Colwellia sp. M166: one gene and its partner. The protein of the gene in region 2 interacts with the protein of the main gene of each other region in a pairwise test. Links are inferred from orthologs where the notes say so. Each region holds a gene or a part of one and is shown on either strand. Other genes may lie near its edges. The genes, in order: FGD67_RS07625 and ndk.

Evidence for each region.
Region 1: the proteins of ndk (region 2) and FGD67_RS07625 interact in binary tests that used the Escherichia coli proteins (3 or more experiments, as listed by UniProt). The link is inferred for Colwellia sp. M166 from one-to-one orthologs.

What each region holds. Positions count from the first base shown.
Region 1 is NZ_CP040755.1:1,685,745-1,693,796, reverse strand. What follows is about bases 1,593-4,536. They hold FGD67_RS07625 (5-formyltetrahydrofolate cyclo-ligase), read right to left. Parts: upstream 3,417-4,536; coding sequence 2,769-3,416; downstream 1,593-2,768. Other genes in these bases: FGD67_RS07620 (peptide MFS transporter), read right to left, coding at 3,643-4,536; rpiA (ribose-5-phosphate isomerase RpiA), read right to left, coding at 1,593-2,242. Outside these bases: serA (phosphoglycerate dehydrogenase), read right to left, coding at 260-1,489; more of rpiA, read right to left, coding at 1,586-1,592; more of FGD67_RS07620, read right to left, coding at 4,537-5,079; FGD67_RS07615 (SLBB domain-containing protein), read left to right, coding at 6,017-8,052. UniProt on the Escherichia coli protein: Involved in the removal of 5-formyltetrahydrofolate.
Region 2 is NZ_CP040755.1:3,568,813-3,581,415, reverse strand. Bases 5,134-8,063 are described here. They hold ndk (nucleoside-diphosphate kinase), read right to left. Parts: upstream 6,850-8,063; coding sequence 6,418-6,849; downstream 5,134-6,417. Other genes in these bases: FGD67_RS16165 (NAD-dependent malic enzyme), read right to left, coding at 7,118-8,063; FGD67_RS16175 (bifunctional tRNA (adenosine(37)-C2)-methyltransferase TrmG/ribosomal RNA large subunit methyltransferase RlmN), read right to left, coding at 5,134-6,140. In the rest of the region: FGD67_RS16200 (tetratricopeptide repeat protein), read right to left, coding at 1-113; hisS (histidine--tRNA ligase), read right to left, coding at 123-1,397; ispG (flavodoxin-dependent (E)-4-hydroxy-3-methylbut-2-enyl-diphosphate synthase), read right to left, coding at 1,550-2,668; FGD67_RS16185 (RodZ domain-containing protein), read right to left, coding at 2,716-3,741; type IV pilus biogenesis/stability protein PilW, read right to left, coding at 3,754-4,953; more of FGD67_RS16175, read right to left, coding at 4,995-5,133; more of FGD67_RS16165, read right to left, coding at 8,064-8,812; Fe-S cluster assembly protein IscX, read right to left, coding at 8,964-9,164; FGD67_RS16155 (hypothetical protein), read right to left, coding at 9,190-9,321; FGD67_RS16150 (DUF2164 domain-containing protein), read left to right, coding at 9,517-9,762; FGD67_RS16145 (NnrS family protein), read left to right, coding at 9,875-11,080; FGD67_RS16140 (D-2-hydroxyacid dehydrogenase), read left to right, coding at 11,266-12,219; FGD67_RS16135 (FAD-binding oxidoreductase), read right to left, coding at 12,376-12,603. UniProt on the Escherichia coli protein: Major role in the synthesis of nucleoside triphosphates other than ATP. The ATP gamma phosphate is transferred to the NDP beta phosphate via a ping-pong mechanism, using a phosphorylated active-site intermediate.

The DNA of each region.
Region 1 (8,052 bases), 1.9 Mb from region 2 along the record:
TTAAAACTACTTTCTTAACTGACAGCTCGAAACTTAAAACTACTTTTTAACTGAAAGCTGACAGCTCAAAACTTAGAGCTATTTTTTAACTGACAGCTCAGAACTTAAAACTACTTTTTTAACTGAAAGCTGACAGCTCAGAACTTAAAACTACTTTTTTAACTGAAAGCTGAAAGCTCGAAACTTAGAGCTATTTTTTAACTGAAAGCTGACAGCTCAGAACTTAAAACTACTTTCTTAACTGACAGCTATTGTCGCTTTAGTGGAGTAACCTTACTCTAATCGTTGCATCAATCTGCTTTAATTCTTTCAACGCAAGTTCTCGGCTTTGTGCTTCAATATCGATAACCACATAACCAATTTGATCGGCTGTTTGTAAATACTGTGCCGCAATGTTGATATTATGTTCAGCGAACATTTGGTTAATTTTTGTTAATACCCCAGGTTGATTGCGGTGAATGTGCAACAATCGACTCGTACCTGTGTGCTCAGGTAGTGAAACTTCAGGAAAGTTAACAGCTGATAGGGTTGAACCATTATCTGAATATTTAGCAAGTTTACTGGCGACTTCAAGACCAATATTTTCTTGTGCCTCTTTAGTACTACCACCAATATGTGGTGTTAAAATCACGTTGTCAAAGGCACGTAATGGGCTAATAAACTCTTCAGCATTGCCTTTAGGCTCGGCGGGGAAAACATCGATTGCTGCCCCAGCAACTTTCTTATTAGCTAGTGCTTCAGATAACGCTTCAATATCAACCACAGTGCCACGTGAAGCGTTGATAAAGATAACGCCATCTTTCATCACTTCAAATTCTGCCACACCCATCATATTCTTTGTTTGTGGTGTTTCAGGCACATGTAAACTAATAACATCAGCTTCTTTTAATAGTGCCGTCATGGTGGGGGCTTGGCTTGCATTACCTAGAGGTAACTTAGTTTCAATATCGAAAAAGCGCACTTTCATGCCCAAGGTTTCTGCTAATATGCCCAGTTGCATGCCAATATGGCCGTAACCTATGATGCCTAAGGTTTTTCCTCGTGCTTCAACTGAGCCTATTGCTGACTTATTCCAAACGCCACGGTGTGCTTGAGCGCTTTTTTCAGGAATTCCACGTAAGAGTAAGAGTGTTTCACCGAGTACCAACTCGGCGACAGAGCGGGTGTTTGAGAAAGGCGCATTGAATACGGGAATCCCCAATGCTTGAGCAGCATTTTTATCAACTTGGTTAGTGCCAATACAAAAACAACCAATGGCTACCAGTTTCTTCGCGTGGCTTAAGACCGTTTTATTTAAGTCAGTACGAGATCGTATGCCGATAAAGTGTACATCAGCAATTTTTTTAATCAGCTCAGCTTCTGAAAGTGAAGTTTTAATGTATTCAATATTTGAATAGCCCTTTATTTTCAGTTCTTCAAGGGCGCTTTGATGCACGCCCTCTAGAAGTAGGATCTTAATTTTGTCTTTCGCTAGTGAATTGTGACTCATGATAGTTTAACTTCTCTCGATCAAACATTACTTAATGAATGCTATTTTAGATGGCTAGATACCTAAACTATCATATAGGGTATAAACTCTAAAGTGTTATTTTATTATTTTTGCACCGTCGGCACTGCCGATAATTAAGACATTTGCTGGACGATTTGCAAACAAGCCATTAGTAACAACACCTGCAATAGCGTTAATGCTATTTTCTAGCGCTTTAGGATCCATTATTGTTAGGTTGTGTACATCAATAATGACATTGCCATTGTCAGTAATAACGCCTTGACGGTAGGCTGGATCGCCACCTAATTTCACCAATTCTCGCGCCACATAACTGCGTGCCATCGGGATCACTTCAACTGGCAGAGGAAACTTTCCTAACATCGGCACTTGTTTGCTGTCATCGGCAATACAAACAAAGGTTTTTGCAACAGCGGCTACAATTTTCTCTCGCGTTAAGGCTGCACCACCACCTTTTATCATATGTAGGTGTGGATTAATTTCATCAGCACCATCGACATAAACATCAATGCCATCAACATTATTAAGGTCAAAGACTTCTATACCATGAGATTTTAAACGCTCAGTTGAGCTTTCAGAGCTTGAAACTGCACCAATAATTTTGTCTTTAATAGTCGCAAGTGCATCAATAAAGTGATTGACCGTTGAGCCAGTACCAACACCAACGATAGTATCTGCTTTGATATAGTCTAGCGCCTTGATTGCCGCTGCTTTTTTCATTTCATCTTGAGTCATTAGAAAACCTTAGGTTTAGCTGTGAGTGAAAAGACAGTTAAAAGTTTGAAGCTGTCAGTTAAAATAAAGTTAAAAGTTCAAAGCTATCAGTTAAAATAAAGTTAAAAGTTCGAAGCTATCAGTTAAAATAAAGTTCAAAGTTGTTAGCTGTCAGTTAAAACAAGTAAAACCAAGCACCACACTGATGGTTAGTTTTTTGATTTTTCTGAAAGCTTAAAACTGACAGCTGTTTTCTGAGCTTTAAGTTCAAAGCTGTCAGTTAAAAGAAGTAAAACCAAGCACCACACTCATGGTTAGGTTTTTGATTTTTCTGAAAGCTTAAAACTGACAGCTGTTTTCTGAGCTTTAAGTTCAAAGCTGTCAGTTAAAAGAAGTAAAACCAAGCACCACACTCATGGTTAGGTTTTTGATTTTACTGAAAGCTGACAGCTTAAGACTTAAAGCTAGTTTTCTTACTGACAGCTCATAACTGATAGCTAGTTCTTATCGCGCATTATAGCAAACAAAAAAGTTTAAAAACCAAGCTTTAATTAAATTTATAATGCATGCTTGGGGTGATTATTTCAGGTAATGGAATATCCCAAGACTCAGACGGTAATGAGTCAACAAGCTGGCAGTTATGTGCTAAACCAATAGGGTAGGGTTTGACGATATTTTGCTGTTTATAGTGTTGATGCCAATGGCTTAATGTCCGATCATAAAAGCCTCCGCCCATGCCTAAGCGTGCACCCGCGTTGTCAAAAGCCACTAAAGGTGTACAAATAATATCGAGCTGTTGAGATGGAATAATTTTTCTTACGTCCAGTTTAGGCTCCGCAATAGCAAAGTGGTTTTTAACTAGAGAAGTCTGGCTATCATAATGTAGAAACAGTAAATGTCCTTTGGTAAAAGGGTGTAAAACAGGTAAGTAGACCTGCTTACCTTGTTGCCAGCACCATTCAAACAGTAATTGCGTGTCAAGTTCGCCATCATTAGTTAGATAAAGGGCAATGCTTTTGGCTGATAATATTTTTTCATCAATACTAAAGCGCGCTAATAACTGTATTGCAGCGTCGGTTTGCTGTGTGGGAGTCAAATGCTGACGTAATTGTCTTACTTGCTGGCGAATCGCATCTCTTTGATTTTTTGATGCAATACGATCTTTTGTAGAATTTTTAGAAAATTTAATATTCAAAGCTTTACTCCTCAGGCCAAGTGCTGTCTAGGGTTAAAAGTCAGGTTTAAAAATTAGCGATAAAAAAACGAGTAATAACTGAATATTACTCGTTTTAACAAAAGTTAAAAAGTTTGAAGTTATCAGCTATCAGAGAAAACAAGTGCCACACGGAAATGTTTTGTTCTAGTCTCTTACTGACAGCTAATAACTTAAAGCTAATTCCTTCTAACTGGAGCTTCGCTTTTTATTGCTTCTCAGAAATACCTTCATGAGTGCCTGTAACGGCAATTTCTTCTTCAATTTTATCTTCAAGATTATGTGAATCAACACCTTCTGCACCGTGCATCCACTGCACTAGTTTACCCGCAGACATAAAGATAATAACACCCGTAATTAAGGCCGCAGAACCAACACCCATAAAAATATTAGCGGCATTGTCGACCATCTCTTGGCCTTCGCCAACAAATGAACCAATGAAGCCAGCAAGCTTGTTTGATAACGCTGTAAATAAGAACCAAATACCCATTAATACTGAGGTAAACTTAAGTGGTGCTAACTTAGTTACCATAGACAAGCCGATAGGTGATAAACATAATTCACCTAAAGTATGGAAAAGGTAAGCAAAAACCAAGAACAACATGCTAACTTTAACGGTAACATCACCACCTTGTACCATGGTAGCCCAAAGCATAACAAAGAAGCCTAAGGCTAAAAATACCATTGCAAGAGCAAACTTTTTCGGTGAAGTTGGCTCATTTGAACCCATTTTAACCCAGATAGATGCAACAATTGGCGCTAACATAATAATGAACATGGCATTTAAAGATTGAAATGAAGAGGCTGCCACTTCAAAACCGAAAATAGTACGATCAGTAAAGTCAGATGCATAAATTGTAAATAAACCACCGGCTTGTTCAAATCCAGCCCAGAAAATCACTGAGAACATACTCATGATTAAAATAACTTTCATACGATCAATGTCTTGAGAAGTAATAGGTGCTTGAGTTTTTTGTCCATCGGTAATGCGCTTAGCCGAAGGTACTACCCCTATATCGCCCAAATACTTTCTAGCGAATAACAGTTGTAATGTTAAGCCGATTAACATACCACAACCAGCTAAAATGAAGCCATAGTGCCAGTTAACTTGTTCACCTAAAACACCAACAGTGATAGGTGCTAAGAAAGCACCCAAGTTAATACCCATATAGAAAATAGTAAATGCACCATCACGTCGATGATCGCCTTCTTCGTATAAGTCACCCACTAGGCTTGATACATTGGCTTTAAATAAACCGTTACCAATAACAATTAATGTTAAGCCAATATAGAAAACGGTTTCTTCCATGCCAACCAGCATGGATTTAGGAATACCTAAGGTAAAGTAACCTAATGAAAATATGATACCACCAATAATGATCGCCTTACGCTGACCAATAAAGTTATCGGCAAGCCAACCACCGAGTACTGGTGTTAAATAAACCGCCATTGTAAATGTACCGTATAAACTTAGCGCTTCACCTGGTGTCCAACCGAAGCCACCATCTTGAACGCTGGCAACCAAATAAAGCACCAAAAGTGCACGCATACCGTAGTAACCGAAACGTTCCCACATTTCAGTACCAAATAAAAGAAACAGTCCTTTCGGGTGGCCGAAAAAAGTGCCTGCTGTAGGTGTTGTCATTTAAAAATTCCTTTAAAGAGTATGCTCGACATCATAATTATTATTATTCAGCTGAATTTGCATGCTGGTCAATGCGGCAATTTGTCGAGCAAAGTTGTGTTAAATAGCTTTAGCCAGCCCGTTTTATACCTTTGCTAGCCTTGAAAGGCAAGTCCGTCGGGGTAATCTCTTATTAATGAGCGGAAAGTTATGTGTTCTTTGCTCGTCTTTTTTATTATTTAGCCAGAGTTCAGCTTATTTCAGCCAGCCATGTTTATATTGACTTTTTACTTATCTATCTGCTTATTTACTTGCTCGAGGGGGGGGATAATGCCAATTCTACTAAGTTTCCCCCCACTCAGTGAACAAACGTAATAGAGTTGGTATAAATTCATTTTATAACGATAAGGCAGCAAAGCGATCTCATAAAAAATATCATTAATTGAAATAACTTCTTAAGTAATTGTTTTTCATTGTTTCTTTTGATTTTGGCTATATTTATATAGTCTGTACTAAATAAAATAAAACCAGCAATGAAAAGTTACTTTTATCGCAGTGCGCTTACTGATAAACTCCGCGCTGTTTTATCTTTATTTTTGATTAATATTAAGTTGATTAAGTAAGTGGCTACTCATTTGTATTGATTTACTTGATTAAAGGCTAGATTTATAGTTTCAAGCGATAGATTAATGCTCTTTATTTCTCTAAATAAAAATAGTGCTTTTAGGTTGTAAATATTCTTATTTAAGAAACCTAGCAGCCAGCTGCTGAAGTATTTACAGTCACTTTTTATCGGCTCATTAGTCATCGAGACTGGCTAAAAGTGAAAGGTATAATAACTCTCTTTGATAAAAATTTTATGTTTATAGCTTTATCTCTAAAGTGATAAACTCGCTAAATTAATGGCTCAAATTGATATTAGCTCTGTTCTCGTATCTATAGGAAGAAATACGTTAAAATGATTAACTTTACTCGTCTACTGACATATTTTCTGATTACTTTATCTTTTAGTTCATTTTCGGCTCAAATATCTCCGCAACAAATTGAGCAATTCAAAAGCCTGCCTAAATCTCAGCAACAGGCACTAGCTCAAAGTATGGGGATTGATTTAAATGCCGTTATGGGACAAATATCATCTCAAAGCGAAGAGAAGAAACTGTCAACCACAGAGCTTTCTCCAAGGCCTGAGGCTGAGCTTGATACGGAGAATCAAGCAGAATCTAGCGATTTTGAAACAGATGAAGAACTGTTTAAACCGCTAGAAAGATTCGGTATGGATGTCTTTGCCAATGCACCTAACACCTTTACCCCTACCATGGATATTGCTATTCCTGAACAATATATACTTGGTGTTGGCGACCAATTGTCAGTACAGATCTATGGTAAAGAGAATATTGAATACGTATTGCCAATAACTCGAGAAGGTACGGTATTGGTGCCTAATATTGGGCCAGTGAAAATTGTTGGTCTAGCCTTTGCCGAGATGAAAGAGTTTCTTGCTGAAAAAATTAAACAAAGCATTATTGGTGTCAATGTGGTTGTTAGTTTAGCTGAGTTACGCTCGATGCGTATTTTCGTTTTAGGCGAAGCTTACAAACCCGGTCCTTACACGCTCAGTTCCTTATCTTCAGTTACCCATGCTATTTTTGCGGCCGGAGGCGTTAGTGATATCGGTTCATTACGCAATATTGCAGTTAAACGCGCAGGAAAAGTAGTAAAAATTGTTGATTTATATGACTTGCTGATCCATGGTGATTCATCAAGTGACATTTTACTACACTCTGGTGATGTGGTTTTTATTCCTACGCAAAGCAAGAGTGTTTCAATTCGTGGTGAAGTTAGACGCCCTGCAATATATGAATTAAAAGCAGGTGAAGATTTTAATCATGTTTTAGCTATGGCTGGTGGTTTGTTGCCTTCAGCTTACCCACAGTCAACCATTGTTGAACGCTACAATAAACAGAGTTTACGCAGTATTGTTAATATTGATTTAACTGATGAGCAAGCGCGTAAACAGCTATTACAAAGTGGTGACTATATTCGAGTTCTTGAAAGTTCCGGCATGTACGAGCAATCTATAACAGTAATTGGTGCCGTTACTCGACCTGGTAAATATCAGTGGCAGCAAGGGCTGAAAGTAGCTGATTTATTACCTAACTTAAATTCTCATGTTTTACCTTATGCTGATTTAAGTTATGGCTTAGTGGTTCGTCAAAAGGACAAGGCGAGAAATATTGAGATATTACAATTTAATTTAGCTAAAGCACTTGAGCAATCACTTTCTGATACTGCTGATAATTTATTTTTACAGCCTCATGATAAATTATTAATATTTTCTAATGTCACAAAACACATTGACGAAAAAATGTCACTAGATGAGTTGGCTTTCACTCAAGAACAGTTGTTTGCAAAGGAGCGAGAACAAGCGAAAAACTCGTATAAAGAACAGTCTTTTTGGGAAAAATATGGTGGAAACTCTTCAAATCCATCGTTAGATACTAGCGCTGATGCAGAGGCTGAGAATATGACCAAGCAATCGTTAGTACAAATTACCAACGCTGCGTTAGATGAAGAAGTTAATATTCGTGAGATGGCGCTGTTTTCTCGACACCGTTTGCTGGTACCCGTGTTGAGGAAGTTACGTCAACAAGGTGCTTCTGGTCAACCAATTCGATTAGTTGAAGTCGATGGCCAAGTTAAATTCCCTGGTGTTTATCCACTGGCAAAAAATGCCAACATTAGTGACTTAGTTGCTGCAGCTGGTGGGGTAAAAGAGTCAGCATATTTAGCACGAGCGGAAGTGACTCGAAATTATTTTACTCAGGAGGGGGCAACCAAGTTATCATTGAATGTTGACTTAGGCTTAGCGTTAACTGGTGATAATCAGTCTAATATCGCTTTACAAAGCAAAGATCGATTAAACGTGCATAAAATTCCAGCTTGGAGTGAAAATCATGTAGTTGAATTGCGTGGTGAATTTGTTTTTCCAGGTAA
Region 2 (12,603 bases):
CCTATAAAGCCTGCAAAACCAATGGCTAAACCTGCGATAATCGCATTACCATTATTACTCCAAAACGTTTTGATTGCTTCGACTTGTTGTTCTTCTGTTTGATGTATATCCAAAACTAACCCTTAAAGTAAATTTGTTAAAAGACTTGGCACTTGCTCAAGTGGCAAACTTTGTTGTTCTTGTTGTCCACGCAGATATTTTACCGTTACCATATTTTGAGCTATTTCATCTTCACCAAGAATCAATGCAATTTGGGCTCCCGATTTATCCGCACGCTTCATTTGTTTTTTCATATTGCCGCCACCACAATGGCTTTGTAAGCGAATGTCAGGCACTTGATCTCGCCATTGTTCTGCTAAGCCGTTAGCGGTAATTTCAACGTCAGTGCCGAGCATAATAACGTAAGCATCAACTTGTGCTCTAATATTATTTGCTTTTTCCAAACTGGTTAGCATCAGCACTAAGCGCTCAATACCCAAAGCAAAGCCAAAACCTGGCGTTGACTTACCACCAAGTTGCTCAACTAAACCATCATAACGGCCACCAGCGCAGATAGTACCTTGTGCCCCCAAGCTAGACGTTACCCATTCAAAGACAGTGCGATTGTAATAATCTAAACCGCGTACTAAGCGGTCATTGACCACATACTTGACGCCTGCAGCGTCTAAACGCTGACATACTGAAGCAAAATGAGCACTCGATTCTTCACCAAAATAATCGGCTAATTTAGGTGCACCTATCAATGCTGCTTGCACATCAGGGTTTTTACTATCTAAAACCCTCAGTGGGTTGGTGTGCATACGACGTTTACTATCTTCATCTAAAAGCTGTTCTTTTTCAGTTAGAAACGCGACTAAGGCATCACGATATTGGGCTCGTTCTTCGTTCGAACCTAAAGAATTTAGCTCTAGTGTGACAAATTCATTGATGCCAAGTTCCCGCCAAAGTCGAGAAGTTAACAAAATGATTTCAGCGTCAATATCCGGTGTCGCAATACCAAAGGCTTCTAAGCCAAATTGGTGAAATTGACGATAACGCCCCTTTTGTGGACGCTCATGACGAAACATAGGCCCCATATACCACAAGCGTTGCTCTTGGTTATAAAGTAAGCCATGTTGATTACCTGCACGTACACAACTTGCCGTTCCCTCTGGGCGTAGGGTTAAACTATCACCATTACGGTCTTCAAAGGTGTACATTTCCTTTTCAACTATATCGGTTACTTCACCAATAGAGCGTTTAAATAAGGCTGTAGACTCAACGATCGGCATACGTATTTCAGCAAAACCATAATTACTAGCTACTCGGCGCAATACAGTTTCTACCATTTGCCAAATACCTGTTTCAGAAGGTAGGCAGTCGTTCATACCTCTAATTGCTTGAATTGCTTTACTCACGTAGTTTTTCCCGCATGTTTATCTATTCAGTAATTTATTCATTGCTTTAACAAAGAATAACTTTATTGTTCATATTTTTTTATCGCGTGCATTATAGGCAGTTTGCTGTCAAACGTAAATAACAGCAAAGCCTACGACCGAGTTAATGATGATTATTCGACTTCTTTTATCTCAATCTTATTACTGGCATCTAATAACTTGGCTTTAGCACGTATACGCTGCTCAAGTTGGTCAACAAGGTTATTATTATCAAAACGCTCTTTTTGACGGATACCATCAAGGTAATAGCCACTTTTTTTACTGCTGCCGGTTAAACCGAGATCAGAAACGATTGCTTCCCCCGGACCGTTAACGATACAGCCAATGATAGATACATCCATCGGCGTCATAATGTCTTCAATGCGCTGCTCTAGTGCATTTACCGTCGAGATAACATCGAACTCTTGACGAGAGCAGCTTGGACACGCAATAAGATTAATACCACGACTGCGCAATTTTAATGATTTTAAAATATCAAAACCAACTTTAATTTCTTCGATAGGATCAGCAGCCAATGAAATACGCAAGGTATCTCCAATGCCTTCTGCTAATAATAACCCTAGGCCTACCGATGATTTAACAGAGCCAGAGCGTAAGCCGCCAGCTTCAGTAATGCCTAAATGCAAAGGATTATCTATTTGCTTCGCCAGTAAACGGTAGGCGCCAACAGCAAGAAATACATCAGAAGCTTTGACGCTGACTTTAAATTCATGAAAATTTAAACGATCAAGAATATCAACATGACGCATCGCCGACTCTAACAAAGCTTCCGGTGTCGGTTCACGGTAGCGTTCTTGAATATCTTTTTCTAAAGAGCCGCCATTAACACCGATTCTAATCGGAATATTGTTATCACGCGCGCACTCAACCACCGAGCGAACTCTGTCTTCACGGCCGATATTGCCGGGGTTAATCCGCAAACAATCAACACCGTACTCCGCTACCTTTAAAGCAATACGGTAGTCAAAATGAATATCAGCAACTAACGGAATATTGGTTTGGCGCTTTATTTCACGAAAAGCTTCAGCAGCGTCCATTGTCGGTACACTGACTCGAACAATATCAGCACCAACAGCTTCAAGAGCTTTAATTTGTCCGACAGTTGCCGCAACATCTGTGGTCAAGGTATTAGTCATTGACTGGACAGTAATAGGGGCATCGCCGCCAACAGGTACATTACCCACCATGATCTGACGGGATTTTCGACGAATAATAGGAGATTCTTTAAACATAATAAAAATTCAATATTGTTACGTTAATTAAACGGGATGTTACCGTATTAAGGCGCTAGTGGTAATGAAAACTTGGCAATATTTCCGGCGTTAAAAGTCGTCATATCAACCGAAACGTCATTGTAATCTATTTGCACCAATTCAGGCTTACCTAAGGTAACAGAAAATGGCGCTTGACCAGAAATACGCATAATATAACCTGATTTTTTAACGCCCCAAGCAATTCTTTCACCTGTAGCATCATAAATATTAACCCAACAATCACCAGAAAAAGTAAACACCACATCCGCTAAAGGTACGGTTAATTCATCATCATTAGCCATTATTTCATTATCAGAGACTACTTGAAGCGTAGTTGACGCTTCAACTACTGGGGATTGTTCAGCGTTAAGCGGTTCAATTGTGACCTTAACACTATCATCTACTGTTGTTGGTAGAGTGCTTGCTGGCGCTGTCACAGTGTCTATAGTATTGTCGAGTGCATTCGCTAAAGTTTCTTGCTGCTCAGTACTAACTTCATTATTTAGCTCAATTGCACTGGCACTATCAGATAAGTTGCTGGGCTCAGTGTTATTATTATCTGCCACTGCTAATTCAGCCGTTTCAGTTAATATCGGCTCTGGCTGTTCTGAAGGTGATTGCAACCACCAAACTACCGTTGCCGTCACTAGAATGGCTAAAATAAGATAAGAAATCCACATTAGCATATTGTGCTCAGCTTGTTTTTCAGTACCTTTAGAAAAGCTTTGCATTTCAGCACATTGACGCTGTGAACCCCCCAGTTGGTCATAACTATTCAAGATATCTTCTTGGGAAATATTAACTAGCTTAGCGTAACTTTTTAAATAGCCACGGTTGAAGGCCGAAGGTAAGCTAAGATCAAATTGCTCAACTTCAATGTTTTCAACGAGTGATATTCTAAAGTTTAATTTGTCTGCCACTTGCTGCTGGCTTAAGCCCTTAATTTTTCGTGCTTCTTTAAGCATACGACCAGGGCCAACAATTTCAATATCATCAGATATTTCTGATAATTGCTCTTCTTCATTTTTCAATATTATATGCTCTTGCTTCATCAAGCGTTACTCTTAGTGTTTCGCAGCTAATTTAGGGTCTGCGAGATAAAGTACATCACCGATTTTTAAAATATAAGGACTACGCAGCTTATTCCAGCGTTTTAACCTATTCACCGCAATATTGTGTTGTTTAGCAACAGTAAATAAACTATCGCCTTGTTCCACAGTATGAATAGGTAATGACACCATAGTTGGTTTATTGTTTTCTCTAGCTATTTTTTCTTGCGATTCAAGCTTTTGTTTCACTGTTGGCATAACTGAATTTACCATCATTGGCTTGAGGCCTTGACTACTCAAGTCTGATTTTTCTGAAATCGCGACAACTTTCGGTGACAATACCACAACGCGCTTTTTCTTTGTTGTCTTTTTACCATTAGCAAGTGAATCTCGGTATTGTTCAGCTAGTTTGTCAGCATCAAGCCGATATAGTTCATTTAAAATGTATTGCTTTGCCTCAAAAGAATGAGGAAACATTTTTACCAGCATATTGCCATAATTTTCAGCAATAGCTTTGTTGCCCTGTTTGGTAAATATTTTAAAGGCTAAGGCTAATGCCTCGGCACTAAAACGACGCGTTGATTTTTCATAGCGATATAAATAGCTTTGTGCTGACGTATAGTTACTTTTCGCGTATTGTAGACGCATCATTTGATATAACGAACTTGCGCTATTGGGACTATGCGCAATGGCTTTTTCAAGATATATTTCCGCTTTATTAAACTGTTTAGCTTTGAGCTGACATAGTGCTAAATTTTCATAACTTTGTGCAACTAAGATATAGCTAGGGATCGCTATAGCTTTTAAGATCTGTTGTTCGGCAGCAGCATATTTTTCTTGGCGACACAAAAATACACCATAATTATTCAAGGTATCGGCATCATCACTATTAAGGCTTAAAGCATGCTCAAAAGCCTCTATCGCTAAATCAGCTTCTCCAACCGTTTCATAATAATGAGCGAATGCTGTGTGCACTTGCACTAAATTAGGCGCAAAACGTTTAGCTTTCGCTAAATTGAGTTTCGCCTGCTGAGTATTGCCCATTTTTAAATAGCCTAAGCCGAGAGAAATTCGGGTCATGGCTATTTCATTATTACTTGCTTCATTTTCAATTAACGGAGTACTTTTATCATGGCCATAATTTTGCGTCACACAAGCGGTTAAACTCATCGTACTTAGCAACACGATAAAAATCGTTGATAATTTTGCCATCATAAAAGTGTCGTCACTTAGTCAGTAATGATTTAACGTTGGAATTAAACCATTTTTACTGAAATTGATTCAGCTTTCACCTCTTTTTTTCCTGTTCGCTTAGTTCTATCTAAAACATCACCCGCTAACTGTCCACATGCGGCATCAATATCATCACCACGCGTGCGGCGAGTGATCACTGTCAGGCCGTAGCTTTGCAGTACTTTATCGAAACGGTCGATACGTGAATTACTTGAACGAGTGTAAGGTGACCCCGGATAAGGATTAAATGGGATCAAATTGATTTTACTCGGTAAATCTTTCAAAGCATGAGCTAATTCATGTGCTTGTTCAGTACTATCGTTAACATGGTCAAGCATGACATATTCAATGGTTGCCTGTTTATTAGCTTTTGAACCCTCAATATAACGCCCCGCAGCGGCTAAAAACTCTTCTAGCGGATATTTTTTATTTATTGGCACTAATTCATCACGTAACTTATTGTTTGGCGCATGAATTGATATTGCTAACGCACAATCAATTTTTTCTTTTAGCATATCAAGCGCAGGTACTACGCCAGAAGTACTAACCGTAACACGACGCTTTGACAGACCATAACCTAAATCATTTAACATAGTATCTAATGCAGGAATAAGGTTTTTCATATTCAGTAACGGCTCACCCATCCCCATCATAACAATGTTGGTAATTGGACGAGTACCGGCAATACGAGTGGCACCAATATCATTAGCAACTCGCCATACTTGGCCAATAATTTCAGCCATTGAGAGGTTACGGTTGAAACCTTGTTGCGCAGTTGAACAGAAAGTACACTCTAAAGCACAACCCACTTGCGATGAAACACAAAGGGTTGCGCGACCATTTTCAGGGATCCACACCGTTTCAACTTCCTGACCACCTTCTAAACGTAGAGCATATTTAATCGTGCCATCGTTTGACACTTGTTTTTCAGAAATTTCAGGCGCTTTAATTTCAGTATCACGTTGTAACTTCTCACGTAACTTTTTATTCAGGTTAGTCATCAAGTCAAAGTCATCATAACCAAAGTGATACATCCATTTCATAATTTGATCGGCACGAAATGGCTTTTCGCCGATGGAAGCAAAATATTCCCTCATTCCTTGATGGTCAAGGTTCAGTAAATTAATTTTATGCTTTACAGGGGTTACTACTTCGGTTACATCACTCATGATAAAAAGTTTCTCAACACTACAAAATTACAGAATAAATTGTACGCTTTTTGCGCAAAACAAACAATTTAGTGGATCTATTTCAAACCTTAAAAAAGTTTAAACTAAATAAAAGTCAATGTTCTCAGTAGTCTGTGCTCTGCAAAAACATTCAATTTTCTATAGCCTTAAAATAGACAAAAGGATTTTACCGATTAACGGTAAAATCCTTCAAATTAATTCTTAAACAATACTAAGCAACCTGTTGTGCAGATAGCTTATGATATAAGCTTTAAAATTAACGAGTACGTGGACAGATTTCTTCATCAGCGAAGAAGTATGCAATTTCACGTGCTGCTGATTCTAAAGCGTCAGAGCCGTGAGCTGCATTTTCGTCGATTGAGTCAGCAAGATCGGCACGGATAGTACCAGCAAGTGCTTCAGCAGGGTTAGTAGCACCCATGATTTCACGGTTTTTAAGAACAGCGTTTTCGCCTTCTAAAACTTGTACCATTACTGGGCCAGAAGTCATGAATTCAACTAAAGCGCCGAAGAAAGGACGTTCGCTGTGCTCAGCGTAAAAACCTTCTGCTTTTTCTTTTGATAAGTGAATCATTTTAGAAGCAACGATTTTTAAACCAGCAGTTTCAAAACGGTTATAGATTTGACCGATAAAGTTTTTAGCAACTGCGTCAGGTTTTACGATAGAAAAAGTACGTTCGATAGCCATGATAGCCCTCTCAATAAAATTAGAATTAAATACGGTATAAATTTTGGCGCGATTATAGACGAATTAAAAGCAAATGCCTAGGCTTATCACTTTTCATCAGCACAGTAATAATTTGAGGGATTTTCTTAACTAGGGCCGCTGCCACTGATGATATTGCATTAAAGCCTAAAAGCAGCTTGACCATTGTTGCTTCAGTAAAACATAAAACGCCCATCAAGATGGGCGTTTTGCAGTCGACACTATTATGTTAAAGCCATTGGCTCATGGCTTAAATACTAATGCGGCGGTACTGACGATATTGCGGTGTCCAAAAGTTAGCCTCAATCTTCTCTGCTAATTGTTCATCAGAAAGTGGCAACGCATGCCCTTGCTCATAAGCAACTTTAGCAACAGCAAAAGCTATTCTTTTACTTAGGCCGGCAATTTCAACTAATGGTGGTAGCAACTCTCCCTTGGCGGTATTCGCCAAAGGTGAAGCTTGTGCTAACATTTCACTTGCGGCCATTAACATTTTATCAGTGATACGAGCTATATTGGCAGAAACTACCCCTAAGCCGATACCAGGGAAAACATAACTATTGTTGCACTGGGCGATAGGAAAAAGTTCGCCTTTATATTCAACAGCTTCAAACGGGCTGCCGGTAGCAATAATAACCTCACCTTCAGTCCAGTTAATAACCTGTTCTGGCGTTGCTTCGACTTGACGACTTGGATTACTCAGTGGGAATATTATAGGTCTAGCACAATGCGACTTCATCGCTTTGATGACTTCCTCAGTGAATAAGCCAGGCACGCCAGAAACACCGATTAAAATCGTTGGTTTTGCGCCGTGCATGACTTCTAACAACGAAGCGTATTCACCGGCGGCATTCCATGTTGCAGTGGCAGACTGTTTTTGTGCCAGTTTCGCTTGAAAGTCACGTAAACCCGTCATACCTTCAGTTAATAAACCGAAACGGTCGATCATAAATATTTGGCTGCGAGCTTGTTGTTCAGAAATTCCTTCACTAACCATTTGTGCAATAATTTGTTCGGCAATACCGCAACCGGCAGAGCCTGCGCCAACAAAGGCAACTCGTTGTGCTGACAATGGTACATTTTTGGTGCGACAAGCCGCTAATAACGTGCCAACCGTTACTGACGCTGTGCCTTGAATATCATCGTTAAAACAACATATTTCATCACGGTAACGGTTTAGTAATGGTGTGGCATTAGGTTGCGCAAAATCTTCAAACTGCAATAACACATGTGGCCAACGACGTTTAACAGCATTGATAAACATTGCTAAAAACTCATCGTACTTTTCTTGCTCAATACGAGGATGGCGCCAGCCCATATACATAGGATCGTTTAACAGTTTTTCATTATTGGTACCAACATCAAGCATAACCGGCAAAGTATATGCTGGGCTAATACCACCACAAGCCGTATAAAGCGAGAGCTTACCAATTGGAATGCCCATACCGCCAATACCTTGATCGCCTAAACCCAGAATACGCTCACCATCGGTAACGACGATAACTTTAACTTTATTTTTCGTGGCATTACGCAAAATGTCATCAAGCTGATGACGTTGGTCATAAGAAACAAACAAACCTCGTGAACTACGATAAATATCAGAAAATTGTTCACAAGCATCACCAACGGTTGGGGTATAAATAATTGGCATCATTTCAGCCAGGTGCGCTTGCACTAACTTAAAAAATAAAGTTTCATTATTATCATGAATCGCACGTAAATATATGTGTTTATTCAAGTTAGTATCAAAAGTACGATACTGCATATAAGCACGTTCAACTTGCTCATCGATACTTTCAAAACGCGGCGGTAACAAGCCGGTTAAATTAAAATGTGAGCGTTCCTCTTCACTAAATGCACTACCTTTATTGAGTAGAGGTGTTTCTAATAAGCTAGGACCCGCATATGGGATATATAATGGACGTTGATTAGTTTCAGATGTCATAGTTGAAGTATATTCTTTATATTTTTAGTGAATGGTGAAAATTCACCACAATAATAATCGAGCGCATATTATAGCCAAATATCGGCTTTTGAAAAGTGATATAGATTAATCATTCAACATTAATCTGCTCTAAATAAAATAGAAGAGAAATTTAATCCGCTTCTGATATCCAAGCCAACTGAATTGCTTCAAGTACCCGTTCACCACAATGCTTGGGATCATCATCAAAGTTTTCTAATGCCAAAACCCATTGCATTAATTCAGGAAAATGTAATGTCATAGGATCGACATCAGGATGCTCTTCGATCAGGTCGAGTGCAATATCAAGTGAATCAGTCCAGCGATAACTCATGGTCTACCTCTTTTTGTTTATCTAATTAGTGAATGATCAAACCAAACCAAAGTGCATCAGCAGCTAACATCAAAATTAACCAAAAAATGATCATTCTAGCTTTACGGCAAAACTGACAATCGGTATGCCACCATTGTTTAAACGATGATTTATTCACAGCAATTACTTAACTTAAAATTTATATGGAACAGTATAATAGTATATTTGTCATTAGGTTATTCATTAAGCAAAAAATAATGATACTAAATGAGTATAATAATACCAAGTCTATTAAGTTTGTTCACTGAGTGGGAAGAAACTTAGTAGAATTGGTATAAATCATTCTAAACTTACTAGGACTGGAAACCAATCAATGTCACCGATAAAATTCACGGCCAATGAAAAGTCATTGTTAATCGACAAATTACAACGCTATTTTCTGAAAGAACTAGAGCAAGAATTGGAGCAATTTGATGCTGATTTTTTACTTGATTTCTTTACTAAGGAATTAGGTGCCGTTTATTACAACCGTGGCTTGTATGACGCCCAAGCCTTAATGTCAGAAAAACTTGAATTAATTTCTGAACAAATTGTTGAGTTAGAGTTACCAATTACTTAACATCGCTTGAGTATAAAAAGCTAACTCAAGACTAAATTATTTGATATATGGCAAAGTAATTATTCTTGATTGCTTTATGATCGCCACAATATAAACACCTAAGGTTGCAGCTATGATGCAAATTACCGATTTAAAAAAAGAACAACAAATAACGCCGCTATTTAGATTAGGTTTTCGGCCTTTCTTTTTGGCTGGCGCACTTTTTAGTGTTATCGCTATTTTCTTATGGATTATGCTGTATCGAGGAGCTTTAGACATTCAACCTTTAGGTGGCGGCTACTGGTGGCATATTCACGAAATGATTTTTGGTTTTGGCTGTGCCATCATTGCAGGTTTTCTGTTAACAGCCGTACAAAATTGGACTGGACTTCCGGGTGTTAAAGGTAAGCTTTTAGCGGCTTTATTTCTCCTCTGGTTATTAGGCCGAGTGAGTTTATTGTTACCCAATATCTTTGGCCCAGCCCTAAGCACAGTAATAGATTTAGCATTTTTACCTTGTGTTGCTTTTATCTTGGCAAAACCAATATTAGCGATTAAACAATATCGCAATTTATTTTTTGTGCCTTTGTTAACTATTTTCACTCTCGCTAATGCAGAAATGCACGCCAGCATTTATTATCCGGCATCAATCTCTACGCAATATGCTGGTTATGCTGGTGTTATGTTAATTACCTTACTGATCTCGGTTATGGTTGGCCGCGTAGTGCCTATGTTTACCGCCAATGGCACAAAAACCACAAAAACTACGCCACTGCCTTGGCTTGATAAGTTAACTAATGGTTCACTGGCTTTGCTCACCATACTACTGCTATTACATCCGATCATTGGCGTAAATAACTTTTATATCGGTATTATTTTAATCTTCGCCGGTATTTTTCAAGCTATCCGTTGGCTGAGATGGCGCCCTTGGATAACCCTAGGCGTGCCACTACTATGGTCATTACACTTTTCAATTAAAGCGCTGGCTTTTGGCTTAACATTACTCGGTTTCAGTTATTTAATACCTGAAATACCGAGCAATCATATTTGGCATTTAATCACTATTGGTGGCATTGGCGGTGTTATTCTCGCGATGATTTCGCGCGTATCATTAGGTCATACAGGTAGAACTTTACAGCCCCCAATGCTGATGTCACTGGCTTTTGCTGCCATGGTACTAGCCAGCTTAATCAGAAGTTTTGGCCCTTGGGGCTTGCCAGAAAAAACCATGATATTTATCGATATCAGTGGTTTGCTTTGGCTGATCAGCTTCGGATTATTTGTTATCTTCTATGGTCCAATGCTGTTAAAGTCTCGCGCTGATGGCCGCCCAGGATAAACGTTTGGCACGCTCATTAATGACCATAACCAAGTTTTAATTTCTTCAATATTAACGTCTTTACAGTCCACACTGTTAAGACGTTAATATTTCAATTCGATATTCTCCAAAATATCCAAAAATGCCATCGACCCATTGACAGCTTTACGATAAGCTTGGCAAAATTTTTCTAATGAGTCTCTTCCATGCGAGCTGTATTTTTAGATTATCAAACCTTTAGCCAATCCTTAGATTTATCAACTATTAATCAGGTAGTCAGTAACCTTAACCTACACGCAACAACATCTCCCTCACAAGTCGTGCAACATAGTGCTAATGCAGAAATTATATTAACTAACAAAGTAGAACTAAGCCGTGAAACATTAAGTCAGCTACCTGATTTAAAACTAATATGTGTCACCGCTACCGGCATTAATAATGTCGATATTGCAGCAGCGAAAGCACTCGGTATAGCGGTGACTAATGTCAGTGGTTATGCAAAAAATACCCTTGTCCAATATATTTTTGCTCAGTTACTGGCTCACTTTAGTCAAATTGAGCATCACAACCGCAATACCCAACAGGGTTTATGGCAGAAAAGTGAGACCTTTTGTCTGCACGGTAATGGCAGTATCGAACTAGCAGGCAAGTCTATCGCTATTATTGGTTACGGGGCTTTGGGACAAAAAGTTGCCGATATTGCTAAAGCTTTTGACATGACGGTACTGATTGCAGAAAGACCTGGTGCTACAACGATTAGACCTGAGCGAATGGCGTTTTTAGCCGCTATCGAGCAAGCAGATATTATCAGCTTACATTGCCCGCAAACGCCAGAAACACAAGGTATGTTTAATGCGGAGTTATTTGCTCGTATGAAAACAAGCGCGATACTGATTAATACCGCACGCGGTGCTTTAATTAATAACCAAGATTTGCTCAGTGCCTTAAATAACGATGAAATTGCCTGCGCGATTTTAGATGTACTTGAACAAGAGCCACCACCAAAAGATCATATACTTTTAGCTGCGCAGTCACCTAAGTTAAAAATTACCGCTCATATCGCTTGGGCAAGCCAACAAGCACAGCAGGCCTTACTTAATTTGGTCGCCAGGAATATAACGGCATTTAAGCAAGGTGAACACACAAATCGTGTTGATTAATACTGAGTAAAACAACAAGTAGAAGGCCCGTATTTTAAAACCACTGGTCTTTTACTTTCCCATAATGAAAATAGCCCCACTGCCCTACTCGTCGTAATGAACGCGCAAATCGTGTTGATTAAGGCTGAGTAAAGCAACAAGTAGAAGGCCCGTATTTTAAAACCACTGGTCTTTTACTTTACCGTAATGAAAATAGCCCCACTGCCCTACTCGTCGCAATGGAGCAAATGGAAACTTAGGCAAAGCTTTATTGTACAACGGCAAATCAGGTACCGGTTTTTCAGCCACTTTTTCAGCTAAACGCTTGCCCGCTTGTACCGAAAATGAAACGCCACTACCGCAGTAGCCCATGCTGTAAAATACCGACTTTTCATCATTTTGATA